DNA from 3 places in the Brevibacillus sp. FSL K6-6036 genome. Region 2 is predicted to be linked to each of the others. Evidence: predicted binding sites of a transcription regulator. Region 2 holds the regulator's gene; each other region holds the start of a gene.

Evidence for each region. Region 2 encodes LexA, which represses DNA repair genes until DNA is damaged. Its sites were predicted from a motif close to CGAACATATGTTCG; they were not measured.
Region 1: a site for LexA is predicted at 2,324-2,337, ahead of NST37_RS09170 (DNA polymerase IV). Genes of this name have one in related genera too.
Region 3: a site for LexA is predicted at 4,357-4,370, ahead of NST37_RS15580 (DNA polymerase IV). Genes of this name have one in related genera too.

Annotation. Positions count from the first base shown of each region.
Region 1 is NZ_CP150173.1:1,835,773-1,842,713, reverse strand. Features, by position in the region: gene NST37_RS09190 (YqeG family HAD IIIA-type phosphatase) at 1-418, opposite strand, end outside; gene NST37_RS09185 (hypothetical protein) at 546-716, opposite strand; gene NST37_RS09180 (hypothetical protein) at 772-945, opposite strand; gene NST37_RS09175 (hypothetical protein) at 1,048-1,233, opposite strand; gene NST37_RS09170 (DNA polymerase IV) at 1,259-2,311, opposite strand; gene NST37_RS09165 (peroxiredoxin) at 2,475-2,915, opposite strand; gene ltrA (group II intron reverse transcriptase/maturase) at 3,014-4,279, opposite strand; gene NST37_RS09155 (gamma-glutamyl-gamma-aminobutyrate hydrolase family protein) at 4,876-5,610, opposite strand; gene NST37_RS09150 (peptide ABC transporter substrate-binding protein) at 5,626-6,941, opposite strand, start outside.
Region 2 is NZ_CP150173.1:2,861,368-2,868,308, reverse strand. Features, by position in the region: gene NST37_RS14410 (MerR family transcriptional regulator) at 91-501, shown strand; gene glnA (type I glutamate--ammonia ligase) at 533-1,867, shown strand; gene NST37_RS14400 (DUF4269 domain-containing protein) at 2,684-3,277, opposite strand; gene NST37_RS14395 (DUF456 family protein) at 3,485-3,970, shown strand; gene lexA (transcriptional repressor LexA) at 4,156-4,779, opposite strand; gene NST37_RS14385 (LysM peptidoglycan-binding domain-containing protein) at 4,937-5,293, shown strand; gene NST37_RS14380 (DUF896 domain-containing protein) at 5,374-5,571, shown strand; gene crcB (fluoride efflux transporter CrcB) at 5,664-6,032, shown strand; gene NST37_RS14370 (UvrD-helicase domain-containing protein) at 6,236-6,941, shown strand, end outside.
Region 3 is NZ_CP150173.1:3,100,906-3,107,846, reverse strand. Features, by position in the region: gene recG (ATP-dependent DNA helicase RecG) at 1-1,551, shown strand, start outside; gene NST37_RS15590 (hypothetical protein) at 1,836-3,431, shown strand; gene NST37_RS15585 (GNAT family protein) at 3,690-4,187, opposite strand; gene NST37_RS15580 (DNA polymerase IV) at 4,429-5,670, shown strand; gene NST37_RS15575 (hypothetical protein) at 5,667-6,107, shown strand; gene NST37_RS15570 (YolD-like family protein) at 6,104-6,454, shown strand; gene NST37_RS15565 (C39 family peptidase) at 6,522-6,941, shown strand, end outside.

The DNA.
Region 1 (6,941 bases), 1.0 Mb from region 2:
CCGGAACGACGAGGATCGTATGAAATCCAAGCCGGTTGCCGCCCAGCACATCGGTAAACAACTGATCACCGATGACGACCGTCTCCTGAATCTTTACGTTCATCTCGGCAATCGCTTGCATAAATGCCCGGTTGGTCGGTTTGCGGGCCGCAGAGATAAATCGCACACCCAGAGGCGTGCAAAACTTGTCTACCCTCTCGCGGTTATTATTGGATACAACGGTTACCTGAATCCCTTCATCGCGCAAACGCTTCAACCATTGTTCCACTTCCGGCGTTGCATACGGCCTGTCCCACTCCACCAGAGTGTTGTCCAGATCCGTAATGACAGCCTTGATTTTCTTCTCCCGCAGTTGATCTATATCAATATGGTGGATCGACTCCACGTACTGATCTGGCATCAGCTTTTCAAGAAACACGGGGCACCTCCAAGCAGTGTGTACGAGAACCGCGATTTCGGCACCTACTATACCATAATCAGCCACTCCCTTGCAAAAGAAAAAGAAGAGGCCCGCGGCCCCTTCTCGTTTTGCTGCTGCGAATTGGTCAAACCCGGTTGTTGCGCCGTTTTTTTGCAAGAATGGTGACATCGGCCTGATTCGCCGCCAAAGCATTTCCCGTACGTGATTTTGCTGTTGCCGCCTGCGTGATTTTGACAACAATGACGGTATTCTTGCCCACTTTGTACGAGTACGTCCTGACATTGTTCCGTTGCATAGGTAAGCACCTCCTTCAGGAATAGATGTACCGGTACGAATCTACTTCCTACTCCTTACAGAGGGCCATTCGCCGCTCCCTTGACCTTGATGTGGAAAATGCTTGCATCCGCCTGGTTTATCGCTGCTGCATTTCCGAATTGGGATTTGGCTTTTGCAGCTTGCGCGATGAAAACCTTGCTTTTCCCTTTTTTCGGCCACTTTCCGAAGTTATATGCCGCTTTTGCCATGTCTCGTACCCCCTTTCAATCAAAGGATGGTACATACTATGGCGAACCTGTCTGACCCGAAGCCACGTTTCTCCCCTATCATTCGCGTATTTTGCTAGAAACTCAGGCTCTCGTTTCTCTTTGTATCAACCGCTGTACCTGCTCTTTCGGCTCCCAGCATTGAAATTGATAGGTAGGTTTGGTCTCGTAGGTGAGTCGAGAGCATCGATAGACAATGCCGCCTGCTTCCTTTTCCACGCGAAAGTGAACGCAGGTGGCGCAGCAATGAAACCGGTTTACGCCTGTCATTTTGTATTCTCCTCTCGACTGAACCTCACCATTGCATATTCCATGAAAACAGGCTGAGTTGCTCGTACCTTTCTTCATCGGGCGATGCAAAATTGGAAAAACCGACGCCGACCAGCCGGACACCCGGGCTATAATCAAAGGCATCCAGGAGTTCTTCCAACAGATCTCTCCATGCTGCACCGTACTCTTTTTTCCGCTGCTTGCTTCTGATCGTAAAATCAGCAAACTTGATTTTCAGCGTGATCGTCCGGGGGATGACACCCTCATCTTGTATATCCTGCTCAACCTCCTGCAAAAGCGAGAAGGCTACCGAGGCGATCTCGTCACGCTGGTACAAATCATAGGCGAGTGTCGTCTCCCTGCTTAAAGACTTGGGCGAGCGCTCTGTTACGATTTCCCTGTCGTCCTCTCCGCGTGCTCGAAAATACAAAGCATGACCAAGTTTCCCCAGCATATTCACAGCTTCCTCCAAGGAAAGCCGCCAAAAATCCTCAACCGTGCGAATTTCTTTTTTCGCAAGAAGCTCCTGCGTTTTTTTACCGACACCGTGCAGTGTTCCGATCGGCAAATTCCGGAGAACATCAAGCGATTGCTCGGGACGAATCACCACGAATGCATCCGGCTTCTTCAGATCACTGGCAATTTTGGCGAGTGACATATTATAGGAAAGACCGACACTGCAAGTAAGACCGGTTTCCCGGCGAATCCGCCGTTTGATCTCCTTGGCGATCGGAACGGCATTTTCATATCCGGATACGTCGAGATACGCTTCGTCGAGCCCAACTGTCTGATAGCGGTCCGTAAAGGAGGAAAAGATGGCACGAATCTCTGCCGACTTCTCCACGTACCGCTCGTAGCGGACAGGCAGAAAAATCCCCTGAGGACATTTTTTCCGCGCCAATGCGACCGGCATCGCCGAACGAACACCATATTTTCTGGCTTCATAGCTGCACGTCGAGACAACTCCCCGATTGCTCATGCCGCCTACAATAACCGGCAGGCCGCGATATTCGGGCCTGTCGAGCTGTTCTACACTGGCAAAAAACGCATCGATATCGACATGTAAAATTTTTTTCATCGATATGACCACCAAACATACATTCTCATCCCTATTATCGCCGCTTCTTTGACCGGTTGCAAGCATGCGTTCCTTCCTGCCTGCCTCGCTCCTTTATTGCCAGCGTCTCGGCGTTCCCTCTATCCTCGTTACTATTCAAGGTGCCCATAGTCACTGTGGTCGATTACGAGATATGGTTCATAACCTGGAGCAGTTCCGTTACTGCAGGATTTCCTTTTCTCGCATAGGCAATCATTCCGTGCTTATCAATGATGTATACAATCCGTTGTTGGAATAAAAATCCGAGAACCTTTCCTACCCCGTATGCTTTTCGTATGGCATGGTCCCCGTCGGCAATCAAGGGAAAATCGTATCCGAACTTGCCTGAAAAAGCCCGGTGGCTCGTCAGGTCGGCCGGATTGATTCCGATAACAACCGCATCAGCCGCTTCCAGATCACTGTACCGATCGCGGATCGCGCATAGCTGCTTTGTGCAGACAGGCGTGTCATCTCCCGGATAAAAAATGAGGACTATTTTTTTCTTTCCGATAAACGTTTGAAGGTCGATCCGCCCCTTTGTGCTCTCGGCAGCAAACAAAGGCGCTTTCGTTCCGACTGTCAGCATCGCGACACCCCCACTCCAGTATACCAGAATCGAGTAGGAGGGGGCGACTAACCCCCGTCCTCTCACACCACCGTACGTACCGTTCGGTATACGGCGGTTCACCAAGCTTGACGAATTTGAGAATATCGTTGCACTAAGCTTTTCAGCCCTTGTTGTTGCCAGTAGGCAATGCCGAGGGCTTTGTGTATATGCGGAGATTTTGTGGTACGCCATGCACCCTTGCGGGTATTTGCAATTTCAATGGCTTTTACGTGAGATATGCCAAGAGAGCGAAGTTCTCGATATCTGGTTCTCACGCGTTTCCACTGCATCCACAAACAAAGACGGAGCCTGCGCCTTGTCCATTCCTCAATGGATTGTAGAATGCCCTTCGCGTCTGCAAGGGCGAAATATCCAATCCAGCCCATGAGGTACTGATTTATTCTTTCAATCCGCTTCTCCATCGAGATGCTCCACACCGGATTCGTGATCGTGCGGATTTTCTCTTTTAGCTTGAGGAGGGATTTGGGGTGGATGCGAATCCTTGTCTGTTTTGCAAAGGTAAAACTAAAGCCCAAGAATTTTCGTTTCCATGGTCGGTCTATCGCGCTTTTCTCCTCATTTACTTTTAGCCTTAGTACCTTCTCCAAGTGGTTTTGAATACTCTTCTTTACTCGTTCCCCTGCCCGTTTTGTTTTCACGTAGATATTACAATCGTCTGCGTAGCGGCAGAAACGGTGGCCTCTCTTTTCGAGTTCCTTGTCCAAATCATCAAGTAGGATATTTGCCAAAAGTGGGCTTAACGGCCCACCTTGCGGTGTTCCTTCACTTGATGTTGTACAGACGCCATTTATCATGATCCCCGCATTCAAGTAGGAACGAATCAGTCTTAAAATTCTCTTGTCCTGAACTTTTCGAGCCACACGGCTCATTAGAATATCATGATTTACGCGATCAAAGAATTTCTCTAGATCGATGTCCACCACGAAACGATATCCTTCGGAGATATACGCTTGCGCTTTCCTTACTGCCATGTGAGCGCTACGTTTTGGACGGAACCCATAGCTAGATTCCGAGAAGGTGGGGTCGAAGATCGGCGTTAACACTTGGAGGATGGCCTGCTGAATAAAGCGGTCTACCACGGTGGGAATGCCTAATAACCTTACACCACCGTCAGGTTTCGGGATTTCGACTCTGCGAACAGGTGAAGGTCTATAGGTTCCCCTTTCCATCTTCTCGCGGATGGCTTGCCAGTGTTCACGTAGATAATCGCGTAGTTGTTCGGTTGAAACACCATCGACTCCACCGACACCTTTGTTTTCCTCCACTCGTTGGAGTGCCATCCGTAAGTTTTCCCGTGATAAGACTTTTTCCAGCAAATCCATAATGATGTTCCTTCCTTCGCACATGCGGACTCCGTGCTTGCTGTACGATACTCAGCCCTCTTTTGTACCCTCGGGGCTTCACCCCTGCTCTTCAAAAGTAGTTCCTTGACAGAATTCTGCTTCGACGTACCGTATCAAAAGACATGGATCGCATGCTGACTTGATGTTCGGCCCTTCCCCATTCAAGCGTCCTCTACTCGGGTACTATGGCCTCTGCTGACTTCTGCATGTTCAGCGTCTCCTTACGGAGACGGTTACCAACAGTTGAAGGCGTTTCATGCAGACCTCCCCAGGTAAGAACGATAACTTTCATCCCATGTACCTGCCCAAGTTTACTACTGTATCCCTTGGCTGTATGGGGCTTTGTCTTGTTTGGCAGACTCGCCCGGATACAACAGCCTCAAATTGGGTTCGTGTACCTCAGGTCGGGATTTTGCCGCCGGCTTCCTTCAGATTCGACCTCGCGGTCGACACCCTTGCCTTGAGCTAACGGTTGGTACAGCCAACCCCCGTTCGGGACTTTCACCCTATAGCTATCGCCCATGCTGGGCGCACCAAAAAGACCGCCCCCCATAAAATGGGAGAGCGGTCCTTTTTTACAGCGATTGCATTTTCAATTGCTTGCATTTGCCCACAAAGGCTTCCGCTATTTTCAGCATATTGTCATCATGGGCCCACATCCGCTCTGGATGCCATTGCAGCCCTACATGCAGCCCGTCGAGGCTCTCGATAGCCTCAATCACCCCGTCAGCCGCGACTCCTGTCGCCCGAAACCCGGGAGCTACGTCTTTCACCGCCTGATGGTGGGAAGTATTGACGAGAATCTCTGTTTTGCCCAGCGCCTCTGCGACGACGCCTGGTTGCAGTGTCACTTTGTGCGCTCCGTATTGGCGGGAACCTTTTTGAGCGTGCTGGAACGCGCCCGGCACCTGACTCGGAATATCCTGTATCAAAGTTCCGCCTGCGGCCACATTGAGAATCTGCATGCCGCGGCAAATACCGAGGATAGGCTTTTTCATTTCCAGCGCCAGTCTGATCACTTCCAGCTCTGCCAGGTCCCTCTCGTACTCTACCTCACCCAAACCTTGCAACGGCTCTTCCCCGTACAAATGCGGTGCCGGATCATCTCCACCCGTCAGGATCAAACCGTCCAGCGATTCAATCATGGCCCGAAAAGGAGCATCCTTCACTGTCAAGAGCGGAAAAATGTACGGAACGCCGCCAGTACGGGCTACGCCGTCCACATATCCGGAGCCGACATAGAAATACTGATCAAGGTTGTTGTTTGGAAAGAACATCTTGGTACACGCCACGCCAATAATCGGTTGCACGAAAGTCACTCCCTGCTATTTCTTTTCATTCGATGCGTATTTGAAGTCGATGAAGCCCAATGCGTCAATGACGACATCTTTTACACTGTCCTGCTTTACCCATGTGTACGTGAAGTAGTAGATCGGCAAGGCGGGCATTTCATCCATTACAATGGCATCGGCCCTCTTCAGGCTCACGTTGCGTTTGGCTTCGTCTCCTTCTGTGGCGGACTTAGCCAGCATATCAAGGAACTCCTTGTGTTCCCATTTGGACGTGTTCAGACCGCCTTTGAACACTTCCAGGAAGTTGATCGGATCGTTAAAGTCGCCAATCCAGCTCGCCCGGCCGATATCGAAGTTGCCCGCTTTCATCTGTTCACGGTGAACCTTGTTCTCTTTGTTTACCAGCTTCACTTCGATGCCGAACGCTTTTCTCCACTGATCCTGAATAACCGTCGCAATGCGTTGGTTCACTTCTGTCGTATTGTAGGCGAGGGTCAACTCAGGCAGCTCGCTGATACCGAGCTCCTTCATGCCCTGTGCCAACAGTTCTTTTGCCTTTTCAACATCGTTGTCCTTAAAGTAGCCTTCCGGTTTGAAGGCCATCGTCGGAGGCAGGATGCCCAGGGCAGGCGTGCTCTTGTACGGAACGACGCTGTCGGCAATTTCCTGGCGGTTAACGGCGTAAGCGAACGCCTGACGAATGTGCTTGTTGTTGAACGGAGGCTTCGTCGTGTTGAAGATGTACCAGTACGTTCCAGCGGTCGCCTGCGACTGCATTTTGCCGGAGTCCTTCAAGGAATCGAGCGCGTCGAGCGGCAGGTCGCCCAGCGGAGAACCCGCCCAGTCGAGCTCGCCCTTTTCAAACATCGCCAGTTCGGTATTGGCGTCCTCGATCATGTTGACGGTCAGCTTGGACAGCTTCACACGATCTTTATCCCAATAGTTTTCATTTTTTTCCAATTCGATCAAAGATTTGTGCTCCCACTTCTTGAGGACGAACGGCCCATTCCCTATGTAGGTTTCAGGTTTTGCCGCCCAATCCTTGTTGCCCTCGACAACTTTTTTGTTTACAGGAAAGTAGGTGACGGAGGCCACAAGCTGCGGGAAAAACGGAGCCGGGTTTTCCAGGGTGACTACCAATGTTTTCTCATCCGCAGCTTTGACGCCAACATCCTCCGCTTTTGCCTTTTTGGCATTGTACGCCTCGCCGTTTTTCAGGTAGTACATCTGATAGGCGTAGCCGGATGCTGTCTCGGGGTTGAGAACGCGCTTCCAGGCGTACTCGAAGTCATGGGCCGTCACAGGGTCGCCGTTGGACCATTTTGAATCACGCAGATGGAAGGTGTAGG
Region 2 (6,941 bases):
TTTGTGTAATCTTTTCTGACATCCGTTGACAGAGTTGCTTTTGAATCATACAATAGCAAGCAAGGAATGATTTCAAAGGAGGGACAAGTCATGAGTGATGACCTTCGTCGAAACATGGCGCTGTTTCCCATTGGTATCGTCATGAAGCTGACTGATCTGACTGCGCGGCAGATCCGTTACTATGAGCAGAACGGACTGATACAGCCTGCACGTACAGAAGGAAAGCAGCGGCTTTTTTCTTTTAATGATGTCGACCGCTTGCTGGAAGTGAAGGCCTTGATTGAAAAAGGACTGAACATTGCCGGAATCAAACAGGTGCTTCAGCTGCAAGACCCTGTTCCGGAGCAGACGGAAATTACCGTCAGTTCGGAGGCCAAGCGGAAGGAACTTACCGAGCAAGAGCTTCATCAGCTCCTCAAACAACAAATATTTTTCAGCAACGCAAATCGCCCAAGCGAGCATGCGTTGATACGTGGAGAGCTTTCCCGCTTCTTCCACTGATACATGCATACGACTATAGGAGGAGAGAAACGTGAGCAAGTACACCAAAGAAGACATCTTTCGTTTGGCCAAAGAAGAGAATGTAAACTACATTCGCCTGCAGTTCACTGATCTGATGGGGATCATTAAAAACGTCGAGATTCCGATCTCCCAATTGCCCAAAGCTCTGGACAACAAGATGATGTTCGACGGTTCTTCGATCGAAGGCTTTGTCCGCATCGAGGAATCCGACATGTATCTGGTGCCGGATCTCGATACATGGGTCATTTTCCCGTGGGGGAATGAGCATGGAAATGTCGCTCGCCTGATCTGTGACATTTACAATCCAGATGGAACTCCGTTTGAAGGGGACCCTCGCTACATCCTGAAACGGGCGCTGAAAGAAGCCGAAGAGATGGGCTACACGAACTTCAACGTCGGACCGGAGCCGGAGTTCTTCCTGTTCAAGATGGATGACAAAGGCGAGCCGACCTTGGATTTGAACGACCAGGGCGGATACTTTGATTTCGCTCCGCTTGATCTGGGTGAAAACTGCCGCCGTGACATCGTTCTCACGCTGGAGAGAATGGGATTTGAGGTGGAAGCATCCCATCACGAAACTGCGCCTGGCCAACACGAAGTCGACTTCAAATACGCAGATGCCATCCAAGCTGCGGACCAGATTCTCACGTTTAAACTGGTGGTGAAAACGATCGCACGCAAGCACGGATTGCACGCAACGTTCATGCCCAAGCCGATGTATGGTGTCGCCGGCTCCGGCATGCACACCCACCAGTCTCTCTTCATCGGGGAGAAAAACGCATTTTTTGACGACAAGGATACCCTCGGCCTGAGCAAAACGGCGAAGCAATACTTAGCCGGTATTCTGAAGCACGCCCGCGGTTTTGCCGCCATCACCAATCCGCTGGTGAACTCCTACAAGCGCCTCGTACCGGGCTATGAAGCTCCTTGCTATGTAGCATGGTCGGCGAAAAACCGCTCTCCGCTTGTACGGATTCCGGCATCTCGCGGTATGAGCACCCGGATTGAGGTTCGCAACCCGGACCCTGCCGCCAACCCATATCTGGCTCTCGCCGTGATGCTGAAAGCAGGTCTTGACGGAATCAAGAACAAGCTTGAGCTGCCGCCGGCTGTCGATCGCAATATCTACATCATGAACGAGGCTGAGCGTGAAGCAGCGGGCATCGCCAGCTTGCCGGCTACCCTCAAGGACGCGATCGAATGCCTGAAGGCCGATCCGGTGATCTGCGAAGCGCTTGGCGAACACGCACTGATGCACTTCGTTGACGCGAAGGAAATCGAGTGGGATATGTTCCGCACCCGTGTAACGGAGTGGGAGCGCGAGCAGTATATGAATACGTATTAATATTTAGGGGAAAGAGTACTTGTATTTCTTTGGACCCTAAAAAGAAACAAAACTTGTTTAGTTTAATTTTAACTAGGTTTCAGCTTTATAAGTTAGATACGCCTTAAAGTAGATGGGAAACTTGCTTTCCTATTAACTTTAAGGCTTTTTTTATGAATTTATTTGACTAAAGTTGGATGGGATGCTGCTAATAAAGATTAACCCCCTTTACAATGCAAAATTTAGAACAAAATACCTAAAATATGTTTACAGATGTGTATATTAATGGTTAAATAAAAAATTATTAACATATTATTTGAGGGTTGGGTTTAATGAAATGCGGACTTAATCCAGCGTATGCACACTAACTCGGGTTTTTACAAAAATGATCATTTCTTTTCTGAAGTCCGTTTAAGAAATGATTATTGATAATAACGAGGTGATATTATTAAAAAAATTGCGATTTCCATTGTGTTGTCGACAATGATGATGATTTGGGTTTTTATTTTTATGATCTCAGATCTAATTCAACAATTGGATTTTGGGCCAAACAAAATTGTAATTACTGATTATCGAGTTCCAGGATTCTTTGAACCCGTTTGGCTTCCCATTTATGTTGGATTCGTGTACATTTTATATCAGTCTCTTAAAAAAAAATAATCATGATTTGCCGTCTTCAACTGAAATCTAACCAATAAAAGGTAAAACGACAAATCTAGCAATCCAAAAAAGATGACTTCCGAAGTATCCAGAAGTCATCTTAATTTTATGCCCGCATAAGGACACACAAGTTGTCTGAGTTTACCATTATTCGTATTTCCGGTTTACGGCCGGCGTTTAGGTCGGTTTATTTGCCATCACTTGCTTAAGCTGTTCATTCGAATATCTTTCCAATTCAAGTAAAGCCTGATAAGGATCATCTCCGACAATCCCGTAATACAGAGCGAAAGCAGGCTCCGTTTTCAGCCCCCGTTCTTTCAAAGCCCGAATCTCTTTTGCTGCTTCTTGCCCAGACAGCTGGAGCAGCCGTGCTTCGATCATCATATGCCGGTAGGCGTTTTGCTCTGTGACAGGAATCGGTTGAGCAAAACACTCCAATTGAAAACCGCGATACCAAAAGGAAGCAGTCGCCGTAGGGATGTTGCGGATTTCTCGGCGGTCTTGTGTGAAACGGTCCAAATGCCCGTATTTTTCTTTCAACACATGGCCAAACCGATCCAGGTCGGCTGTCGTACAGATCAAATCAAGATCGCTGTCCTCAACATCAATATCGAGGGGGATCGTTCCGCACAGAACCGGTTGATACTCTTTGAGCCCATCAAAGATTCCCAAGCTGTCGAGGACTGCCCAGGCTTCCCGCTGCCGAGGGGTTCCTTTTTTCAGGTAGGAAGGGTCAAACCAATCTCGCTTCGTTTGAGAATGCATAGCCATTTTCTGTCCTTTCAGATTATCTTTCTTTTATTTGCAACTCTGCAGGGGAACAATGAGGGACGAGACCATCTATGTTCCGATTCGACGTTTGGCTTTACGACTCGCAGAAGAACCGAGTATATACAGGTTTCTGTCAAAATGTAGCGAGTCGATGGAAACGAAAACCGCACTTTATCGTATACCCTATACAGAAGGGAGTGTCAATGGATGGAGATCTTGTTGTGGATCGTGATAGCGGCCTTGTTTATCCTCAGTATTGCCGGAATCTTTTTGCCGGTCATTCCTGATACGATTTTATTGTGGGGCGGATTCTTGCTGTATCACTTTTTTATTGCTGATCCGGGTGCCGGACTTCCGGCCTCCTTCTGGTGGGGAATGGCGGTCTTAAGTGTTCTTCTCTACGGTGCGGATTTACTCACCAACATGTACTTTGTCAAGAAGTACGGGGGCTCCAAAGCGTCATCGTGGGCAGCTGCACTGGGGATTTTGCTCGGGGTGATTTTGTTCCCCCCATTTGGCATGCTGATCATGCCGTTCGTGCTGGTCGTTCTGGTGGAAATGCTGATCCAAAAGCAGCCGTTTGAACGGGCTGTTAAAGCGGGAGTGGGTTCGCTCATCGGTTTTTTGGGCAGTGTGGTCGTAAAAGTTGTTCTTCAGGTAGTGATGATCATCTGGTTCTTTGTCGCACTGTAAGTGGGATTCGTAGGAGAAGGACCGATCAAAGAATCGAAGGAAATGAAAAGAAGAGGCGTCCGCGAGGCAATCGCGAACGCCTTTTTTGCTGTCAGGGTGGAAAAGGAAAGCTTGTCGTAGTCGATTGCGTTTTTCAAAGAGTCCGCCATAAGGCATGGCTCATCCAAGCAACGAAATCTCTTATTCTAGTGAATCAAGCGGTACACGCCAATCACTTTCCCCAGAATCGTTACAGAATCCAGAATAATCGGCTCCAATGTCGCGTTTTCAGGCTGCAGCCGGAAATGGTTCTTTTCCTTGAAGAAACGCTTCACGGTTGCCTCGTCCTCTTCAGTCATGGCGACGACGATATCACCGTTATTGGCCACATTCTGCTGGCGAACGATCACGTAGTCTCCATCCAGGATGCCAGCCTCGATCATACTGTCTCCGGACACGCGCAGCATGTACACCTTGTCCGATGTCACGATGCTGTCAGGGAGTGGGAAGTAATCCTCCACCTGCTCGACAGCAGTGATCGGCTGACCCGCAGTCACCTTTCCGATCACCGGTACGCGTACAACAGATACGTCAAAGTCGTCTTGAAAGCGCTCCTCTTCCTTCAGCAGCTCAATCGCGCGGGGCTTGGTAGGATCGCGGCGGATGAGCCCCTTTTTTTCCAACCTGGCCAGATGGCCGTGAACAGTTGAACTGGATGCCAGACCGACAGCCTCCCCGATTTCACGGACAGATGGGGGATAACCCTTGTCCCTTACTTCTTTGCGGATGAAATCGATGATGGCTTGCTGTCTATTGGATAGCTTGGACATAGACCACACCTCTATCTTCTCGAACATGTTTTCTATATTATACCATGGGATCCTGCGTTCGACAAACATAAGTTCGTTTTTTTTCTTGACATGAACAAGTGTTCGCATTATGATGAGAACAAGAAGATAGAACGTACGTTTGCAGGGGGATGAAATAATGAGTACAATGACCGTATCTAATCGCTTCGCCAAAGAAGAAAGAAAAACTGCTCGTTTTGGCATTACGCGTGGACAGGCCATTCTGTTTTTTGCCGCTTTCACTCTCTTTTTTTACACTTTGACAGAACTAGTGTTCGCTTCTGGGGATCATACGGTACAACAAGCTCAAATGATCCAACCAGTAAAGGAAATCGTCGTCCAACCGGGAGACAGCTTGTGGGAGCTGGCGGTCACCTACAAGAGTGACCCGAAAATGGATGTTCGCGATATGGTATATGCGATTCAAAAATTGAACAAGCTGGAAAGTGCCATTATTTATCCAGGCCAATCGATTCAAATTCCTGTCGGGAATTGACAAGCTGCAGCTTTCCCTTGCTTCGTTGCCGAGATGTGATATAATAGAGCGGCATTCATTGAAAGCGAGGGGAAACGGCTTTGGTATCAGACGCGGAAATCAAACGGATCAACGAGTTGGCCAAAAAATCTCGTGAAGCCGGGTTGACTGAAGAGGAAAAACAGGAACAGAAAAAACTGCGGCAAAAATACATTGATGCTGTGAAAATGTCGCTTCGCTCCAATCTCGAATCGATCCGCTACGTGGAAGACCTCGAGGATAACAACCCCAAACACTAAAACGCACCATTTGACATAAAAAGAAGACATCCATGCTTTTTGCCTGGATGTCTTTTTGTTCCATACAAAAAAGGAGAGAAGGGGGGATTGCCATGATGGCATGGCTGGCTGTTGCCGTAGGAGGAGCCGTCGGTTCATTGCTACGCTATGGTCTCGGTCTCGCAATGAACCAACCCGGATTGCCGGCGGGGACATGGCTGGCCAATGTCTCCGGTTCTTTTCTCATCGGACTGCTCTATGCGTGGGGAAAGGAAAAAGGATTGATGTCTTTGGAGATGTACCTTCTGTTCACAACCGGGCTGATGGGGGGATTTACTACGTTCTCTACCTTTTCGCTCGAGGTGGTAAGCTTCATCGGAGATGGGCAGATCGGCAGAGGGCTGTTCTATGCAGGCGCCAGTGTTTTGGCCGGCCTTCTTGCTTGCGGTTCAGGGATCTGGATCGGCAGACAAGTGTGGTAAACAGGCAAGATATAGCGGGATAAGACGGGCAGGCGTCAACGAGAACAAAAGAGAGCCAATCCGGAAGCAACATCAAATCAAAGAAGAGGGCATTGGAAGGCTACGAGGAAACAAAGAAGAGCCCGTGCCCGGAAACCATGTGGAAATAAAACCGGACTTCTCCTAGCGATGCTGAACCTGACAATTTGGAAAGGAGGATATAAATGACTGTACAGCACCCGGACTACGAGCATGAACAGAAGAGACTCGATGAAACACGCTCTATTATCCAAAAGGAAGTGGACACTCTTCGGAAAGAGGTTAAAGAGATTACGGACGATTATGTGAAACAGGTCGTCAACTACAAAAAAGGAAAAGAGCTTCGCTACCTTGAGGACCAAGGACTGGAAAAGCCGTATTTTGGACGAGTTGACTTCCTGAAAGACGAGACATACGAGTTGGACAGCGTATACATAGGAAAGAGGGGCATCGTTCGGAGCGACACATTCGATTCAATTGTCGTTGACTGGCGTGCTCCCATTGCCAGTTTATATTACAGCGGCGAGAGCAAGGATGCGTACTTCCGCAGCGGCAGGGAGATTGTGCGAGGCGAAGTGCGCCTGAAGCGAAATTTTGCCATTGAGGACGGGAAGATTACAGGGATATACGATGGAGCGCTCAAAGAGACGATTCATCGCGAAGTTGGCCATCCGGATGAATTTTTGCAGGAAGGGTACATCGATGAGTTCCTGGCAGCCAACCTGAATCAGACGAACGACAGCAGATTGAAGGATATCGTAGCGACGATCCAGTCGGAGCAGAATGACATTATTCGAGCAGACAAGGATCGCCCGGTTGTCGTTCAAGGGGTGGCCGGAAGCGGCAAGACGACGATTGCGCTGCACCGGCTCTCCTATTTGATCTACAATT
Region 3 (6,941 bases), 240 kb from region 2:
CAGTACGGCGAGCAAATCCCGGAGATTCTGCCGACCGATATCGTCAGTCGCTACCGGCTCATGCCCCGGCCTGACGCGATTCGGTCGATCCATTTTCCGCAGGATGCCGAGAACGGACGCCAGGCGCGGCGGCGGATCATGTTTGAAGAGCTTTTTTTATTCCAATTGAAAATGCAGGCGCTCCGCCGGATTGCCCGGGAGCAGACCGAAGGGACGGCTCTGCAAATTCCGATGGAGGAATTGCGCACCTTTGTGAAGTCGTTGCCGTTCCCGCTGACGGATGCACAAAAGCGGGTAATCAAGGAGATTCTCACCGATATGCGTTCGCCGTACGCAATGAACAGGCTGCTTCAAGGGGACGTCGGCTCGGGAAAAACCGTAGTCGCGGCCATCGCTTTGTTTGCGGCAGTCAAAGCGGGTTTTCAGGGCGCTTTGATGGTGCCGACAGAGATTTTGGCTGAGCAGCACGTCCAGTCGCTGACAGGGCTTCTTTCCCCGCACGGCATCCAGGTGGCGCTGCTGTCCGGCTCGCTTACAGCCAAACGGCGTCGCGAGGTGATCGGAGCCTTGCAGATGGGCTTGATTGACGTCGTTGTCGGGACTCATGCCCTGATTCAGGAGGATGTGTTTTTCTCAAAGCTCGGCCTGGTAATCACGGACGAGCAGCATCGCTTCGGGGTGGAGCAGCGGCGCATTTTGAGAAACAAAGGCCTTACTCCCGACGTGTTGTTCATGACGGCCACACCGATCCCGCGCACGCTGGCGATTTCCGCCTTCGGTGACATGGATGTCTCCACGATCGACCAGATGCCGGCGGGGCGCAAGCCGATCGAGACTACGTGGAAAAAGCATGAGCAGTTTCACCAGGTGCTGGAGCAAATGCGAGAGGAACTCGTGAAAGGCAGGCAGGCGTATGTCATCTGCCCGTTGATCGAGGAGTCGGAAAAGCTGGACGTGCAAAATGCGATTGACGTTCATGCTCAGCTCTCGCAGGTATTTCCTGAGTACGGGGTCGGTCTTATGCACGGGCGCCTGCCAGCAAAGGAAAAGGATGCGGTGATGCAGGCCTTTCTTTCCGGGGAGTATGCGGTGCTGGTTTCGACGACCGTGGTAGAGGTAGGGGTAAACGTCCCAAACGCGACATTCATGATCATTTATGATGCGGAGCGGTTTGGGCTTGCCCAACTGCATCAGCTCAGAGGCCGTGTTGGCCGCGGCTCGGAGCAATCGTACTGCGTGCTGATCGCCGATCCCAAATCGGAGATCGGAAAAGAGCGGATGCGCGTTATGTGCGAAACGACAGACGGTTTCGAACTGTCGCGCCGCGATTTGGAACTGCGCGGTCCCGGCGACTTTTTCGGGACAAAGCAAAGCGGCTTGCCTGAATTTAAGGTGGCCGATCTGATGAGCGATTTCAAGGCATTGGAAGTGGCTCGCCAGGAGACGGCTGCTTTGGTAGAGAAGGAAGAGTTTTGGAAAAACAAGGAATACGTCTGGCTTCGCAGTTATCTGAAGCGGGAAGGTGTTTTGGACGGGATCGTCTTTGATTGATCGTCGTCAGCCAAAACGTCCCGGATAGAAGGCAGCTAGACGACTGCGCCTTTTCGAGTGAATGGACTCGGAAGGGCGTTTTTTGTTGGAATGAACTTTGTTTATCGAAGGATCAAACAAGCGGGACAGCATAAGATGAGTTGTGATGCTAGATGAGTTGTGATGCTGCCAACTCAAGCCAATTCCGCTGTAATTCCCACCAGTCCCGGCCGTATGGCTGAAACGAAACACGCTTTCCTACGTCTTACAGGGAAATATTGTTAAGAAGTCAAAGGAGCGAAATCATGGTTCAGATGAAACGCTTACAGGCATTCGCGCTGCTTCTCGCAGGCACATTGCTTTTAACCGGATGTGTTCCTGCCGCAAGCACAGGCACACCGCCATCCGGCAGCGGCGGAAATCAACAGCCGGAATCACAAGCGCCACCTGGGAGTACAACTCCGGGGACAACCCCGAATTCCTCCTCCGGGCATCCGCCAACGCCTTCCTCCGCCGAGTGGAATCCAGCAGAGATTCCGTTTGACTATGCATCGATGAAAGCAGATGTTGTGATCCGACTGGATGAGGAGCCGGTACTGCAATCTCCGATCAGGACTCCGGTTGGTAGTGGACCGCAGACATTTACGTTGTTCTTTCGTCAGGCGATGGACCGAAGCAGTGTGGTAGAAGCGATTGAATCGCGGATAAAAGAGAAGGCGTCTGCCGAGGAATGGTTTATCGAGCCCGACCTGGAGTTCCGTTGGGTCCATGATAAACAGCTTCACCTCCGGGCGACACCCAGGACGAGAGTACAGCCGGAAGACGGAATAAAGGAGTATGTATTGGATGTAAAAGGCGCACGCACCGCCAGCGGCCATGTTCTGTCGGAACCCCCTGGCTTCCTGGCTGTTGTTCTTGCTCCCAACCAATTGTGGAAGGTGAGCCTGGATGGAAAGGTGCGGGAGCAGATCAGCGGGTATCCCGGCTCGTATCATAGCGACTCTTTTCTCGACCCTGAGCAGCGGTATCTGCTCTTGAGGCGGTATACGGAATATTGCGAATGCGACGCGCGGCATCCCCTCCTGTACGGGATCTATGACAGGCAGACGAACGAGCTGACTCGCTATCCAGTGGAGCTGACCACCAGTTACCGGGGGGAAGGCGCATTTGTTGCCGACCGGCGCGGCTTTTTTTATGCGGCACCGCAAGAGGGGCAAAACATGCCTGTCAGTGAAACTGCGGTTCCCGTCGAGATAGGGGAATTCGTTCACGGAGCCGACTTTAGCCATGACCGAAAAAAGCTGATCATGGCTGTTGGGCCCAAAGACCAGGAGCAAAATCTGGACCTGCTGCTGCTGAACCTGGAAACCGGAGAAAAGCAGCGGTTGACCGGTGCGCTGAAAGGCTTTGTGCCTATCGATGAAATGTACGGAGATGTCATCCCCATTTCCTTTGATGATGACGGGCGGCAGTTCACTTTTGCGATGCGGCAGAGCCGTAGTTCCTTCGACCAATTGCGTTACCGCTATGACTGGAAGACGGAAAAGGTCAGCGCGTGGAACCCGCCTGTTCCGAGAGATGCTTGGGCTGGCTATACGCAAACCGATGACGGGATGTATCAGATGTATTGGAATGCGGGGCTGTTTAAAGGAAAGGAGCACCTGATGGATTTCCAGGGAGAAGGGTTGTGGCTCCCAAACAGTCACCGGTATTTGTTTGCGAGACATAAAGAGAACGAGGAAGGGCACGCGGTCGCGATGGACATTATGGCTTTTGACGCTGACCAGCGAAAGACGGACACGTTGATCACAGACCTCTCCTTCGGAATCAGCTTTATCGGTGCAAGCGCTGACGGTCAGTGGCTGTACTTGCTGAGCAGCGGCGACCTTCAGCCGCACTGAGCAGGAAAGCCTTTCCCAGATGGAGACAGTTTGGTAGACAGCGCACCTCTTATGTGAAGACCAGCTTGAATTCTGCAAGACGAGAAAAACGGTCGGCAAGTGGAATTAGCGGATGGTGCTATATTCGCTAATTCCACCACCCGGCAAGCATTTTGCAAGCACGAGAGTCTCCACTTTCCTTTTCTTCCCGGCTTGCGTTTCCTTGCACCTTCATCTTTTGCACCATTATCTTTGCTTTTGGCGTATAACTCCGTTCAGTCAAGTTTGCGTCCAGCTTTTGTACTCGCGTGCCAGCATGGAGAGGACAATCAGCGATTCGTACCGATCGTTCGTTTTGAGACACTCCCGCAATTTTCCCTCCATGATAAAGCCTTCCGACAGGTAGAGCTGAAGCGCTCGTCGATTTTCCTCCTTGACGTCCAGCCAGAGGCGGTTGGCCCCCCACTCGTCAAAAGCCAGCCTTTTGATCTCCTGCAGCACCTTGCGCCCGTATCCTTTTCTTTTTTCGGAGATGGTAATCCGCATGAATTCGATACTCGCGTGCGGATTGGCCAGTCCGGCCAGGATCACGTATCCCACGCTGTTCCCCTTCTTCGCATCTTCTACAATCAAATGGCGGATATCCGGGTTTGCGAGAGACTGCTCATGCCGCGTGCTCTCCCACGGCAGGATGTAAGCGCGGTTTTCCTCCATCTGTTCGGTTTCGTATACATACGGTATATCTGCCAATGCAGTGGGACGCAGACGAATGTCCATCCTTTTCTCCTTTCTGCTCGTGAAGCTCCTGATCCGGCTTGCTGCTCGTTACGGGATGTCCATCCGGGCGCTCCACCGGTTCCTTCGCTTTTGATGCTTACTAATTTCTCTCCTGTCAGGCGACTTCCTTCAATTTCCAGCCCTTTTTTAAAAGTACATGGTATAAAAGCGAACATCTGTTTGCTATAATAAGAACAGAAATGAAACGGGAACATTTGTTCCTATTCAGGGGATGGTTGTAATGGCTCATGACAACAAACGGATTATTTTTCTCGCTGACATGCAGAGCTTTTATGCCAGTATCGAAAAAGCGGCTCAGCCGAAGCTGCGCGACAAACCGATCGTCGTAGCAGGCGATCCCGAACGAAGAAGCGGGGTGGTCCTCGCTGCTTGCCCGATTGCCAAGTCGTACGGCGTCACCACGGCAGAAGCCTTGTGGCAGGCTCAGCAAAAGTGCCGCCATCTGGTCGTGGTTCGCCCGAGGATGGAGACCTATATCCGTGTGGCTGTACAAATTACTCGCATATTCGAGTCGTTTACCGATCTGGTGGAGCCGTATTCCATCGACGAGCAGTTTTTGGATGTGACGGGAAGTGTCCGGCTGTTTGGAGGTCCGTGGAAAATCGCAGAGGAGATCCAGCGGCGCATCCGCTTGGAAACAGGAGTACATTCACGGGTCGGTATTGGAGAAAACAAGGTGCTGGCCAAAATGGCGTGCGACAATTTCGCCAAGAAGCGGGAGGAAGGCATTTTCTGGCTGAAGCGGGAGGAGCTTGCAGAGACGCTCTGGAAGCTGCCGATTGAAAAATTGTTTGGAGTAGGCTCGCGGATGAAACGGCATTTTCATCGCATGGGCGTATACCAGATCGGGCAGCTGGCGCAGCTCTCGCCCGCTGTGTTGACCCGGCGCTGGGGCGTCAATGGGGAGGTGCTGTGGCGTACGGCGCACGGCATGGATGACTCGCCCGTTTCGCCTCGTACGCATGATACCCAGAAGGGGATCGGTCACCACATGACGCTGCCGCGCGACTACCATACAGCTACTGACATCAAGGTGGTGCTGCTTGAGCTGTGTGAAGAGGTATGCCGCAGGGCCCGCAGCAAAGAGCTGATGGGCTGGGTGGTATCGGTTGGATGCCGGGGAGCCGACTTTGACGTGCCGACAGGATTTGGACGTCAGCTCAAGCTGCCGGAGCCGACCAATGACGCGATGACGCTTTACGAAGCTGTCTGCCGCCTGTTTGACCGGCACTGGCAGGAAACCCCTGTTCGCAGCGTCGGCGTCAGTCTGGAGCAGCTGGTGCCTGACAACGTGGTTCAGCTCAACCTCTTTACCGATACTCAGAAGCAGCGTTCACTTGCCCGAGCTGTAGACGATATCCGCAATCGCTACGGAGCGGATGCGATTTTGCGTGCCGCTTCCATGTCGGGAGCCGGGCAGGCTCGTGAGCGTGCTCGCAAGATCGGGGGGCACTATAAATGACGGAGAGGCAGGACGCCGAGGAAGAGCAAGAACTGGTCCGCTTGTACGTGTTGTTTGGCCTGTTGTTTCGGGTTGCGATGGTCGATATGGGAAAGGGGCGGACCGTTCCCTTCAAAATTTCGTACGACTGGTTTTTTCAGGAGCTGTCCCGCTGGGCAGAGCGGGAGCATCATCAGTTGCGGCGCCGGCTTCGGCAGATGGGCTGCATTTTGCTGACGGCGACCCGGCAGGATGGCACCTATGTGGTACAGTACCGACATCGCGGATATGTCAGGGAAGCGGTCTATTCCATCGAAGTGCTTCGCTCCGAGTGTCAGGAATTGGCCCGCTCCTGGATGACGGCAAGGCCGAAATCCTTTGCGGATGAACCGCGAGCAATGTTTCAGAGGCGAGAGGAAGAACAAGGCGCAGTCAGCAAAGAGGAGAGAAGGACATGAGGGAAAAGCGCGTTTCCAAACGGGATAATTTGTTTGTGGCAAGCCGTTTTGTGCTGCCGGAGCACCGTGAGATGTACATCAGGATCAAAGCGGAAGAGCTTCGTTATGTGCCGCCTGGGCTCGACGAGGAGCAGATGGCTGAAATAAGCGGGCGTATCTGGGAGGCACTGCAAACAGGTCAGGGTGTCGTGCTGACGTATTACGATGGAAAAAGTGCTTGCGGTTTGGCGGGGAAAATCGCCCACGTCGATCAGGCATTAAAAAAGATAAAGCTGCACACGGATAAGAAGACCGTCTGGATTCCCTTTTCCAGCCTGCTTGCGGTAGAGCTGGAAGCGATCTCCTGAGAGAGTCTGTACATGGACTGCACGACTCCAGGGCATCCTGTGGATAAAATCGAAGGGGATCAATTCCGTGAGACAAACGGCCATTGCCACTCTGACGGCATGGGGAGTTTTGCTGACGGGATGCGGTGCAGCAGCGCCGCAAACCGAACAATCCCAGCCTGCTCCAAGCAGCGAGCGACTAAGCAGCAAGCACCCAAGCAGCGAACAATCAGCGATTCCGGCACCGCGGCTGGCCTTGCATACAAATACAGCCAGACCCGCTCAAGCGATGCTGGATATTCCCGTTATCGCGCAAAATCCGGAATTAAAGAACGGCTGCGAGGTGACGAGCTTGGCGATGCTGCTGCAGCATGCCGGTCATTCCGTAGATAAAATGACGCTGGCCCGGCAAGTTAAAAAGGACCCGGAACGGATCGTTCAGCAAAATGGCGATATCAAAAAATGGGGGGATCCGGCTGAAGGCTTTGTCGGGGATATGACAGGCAAG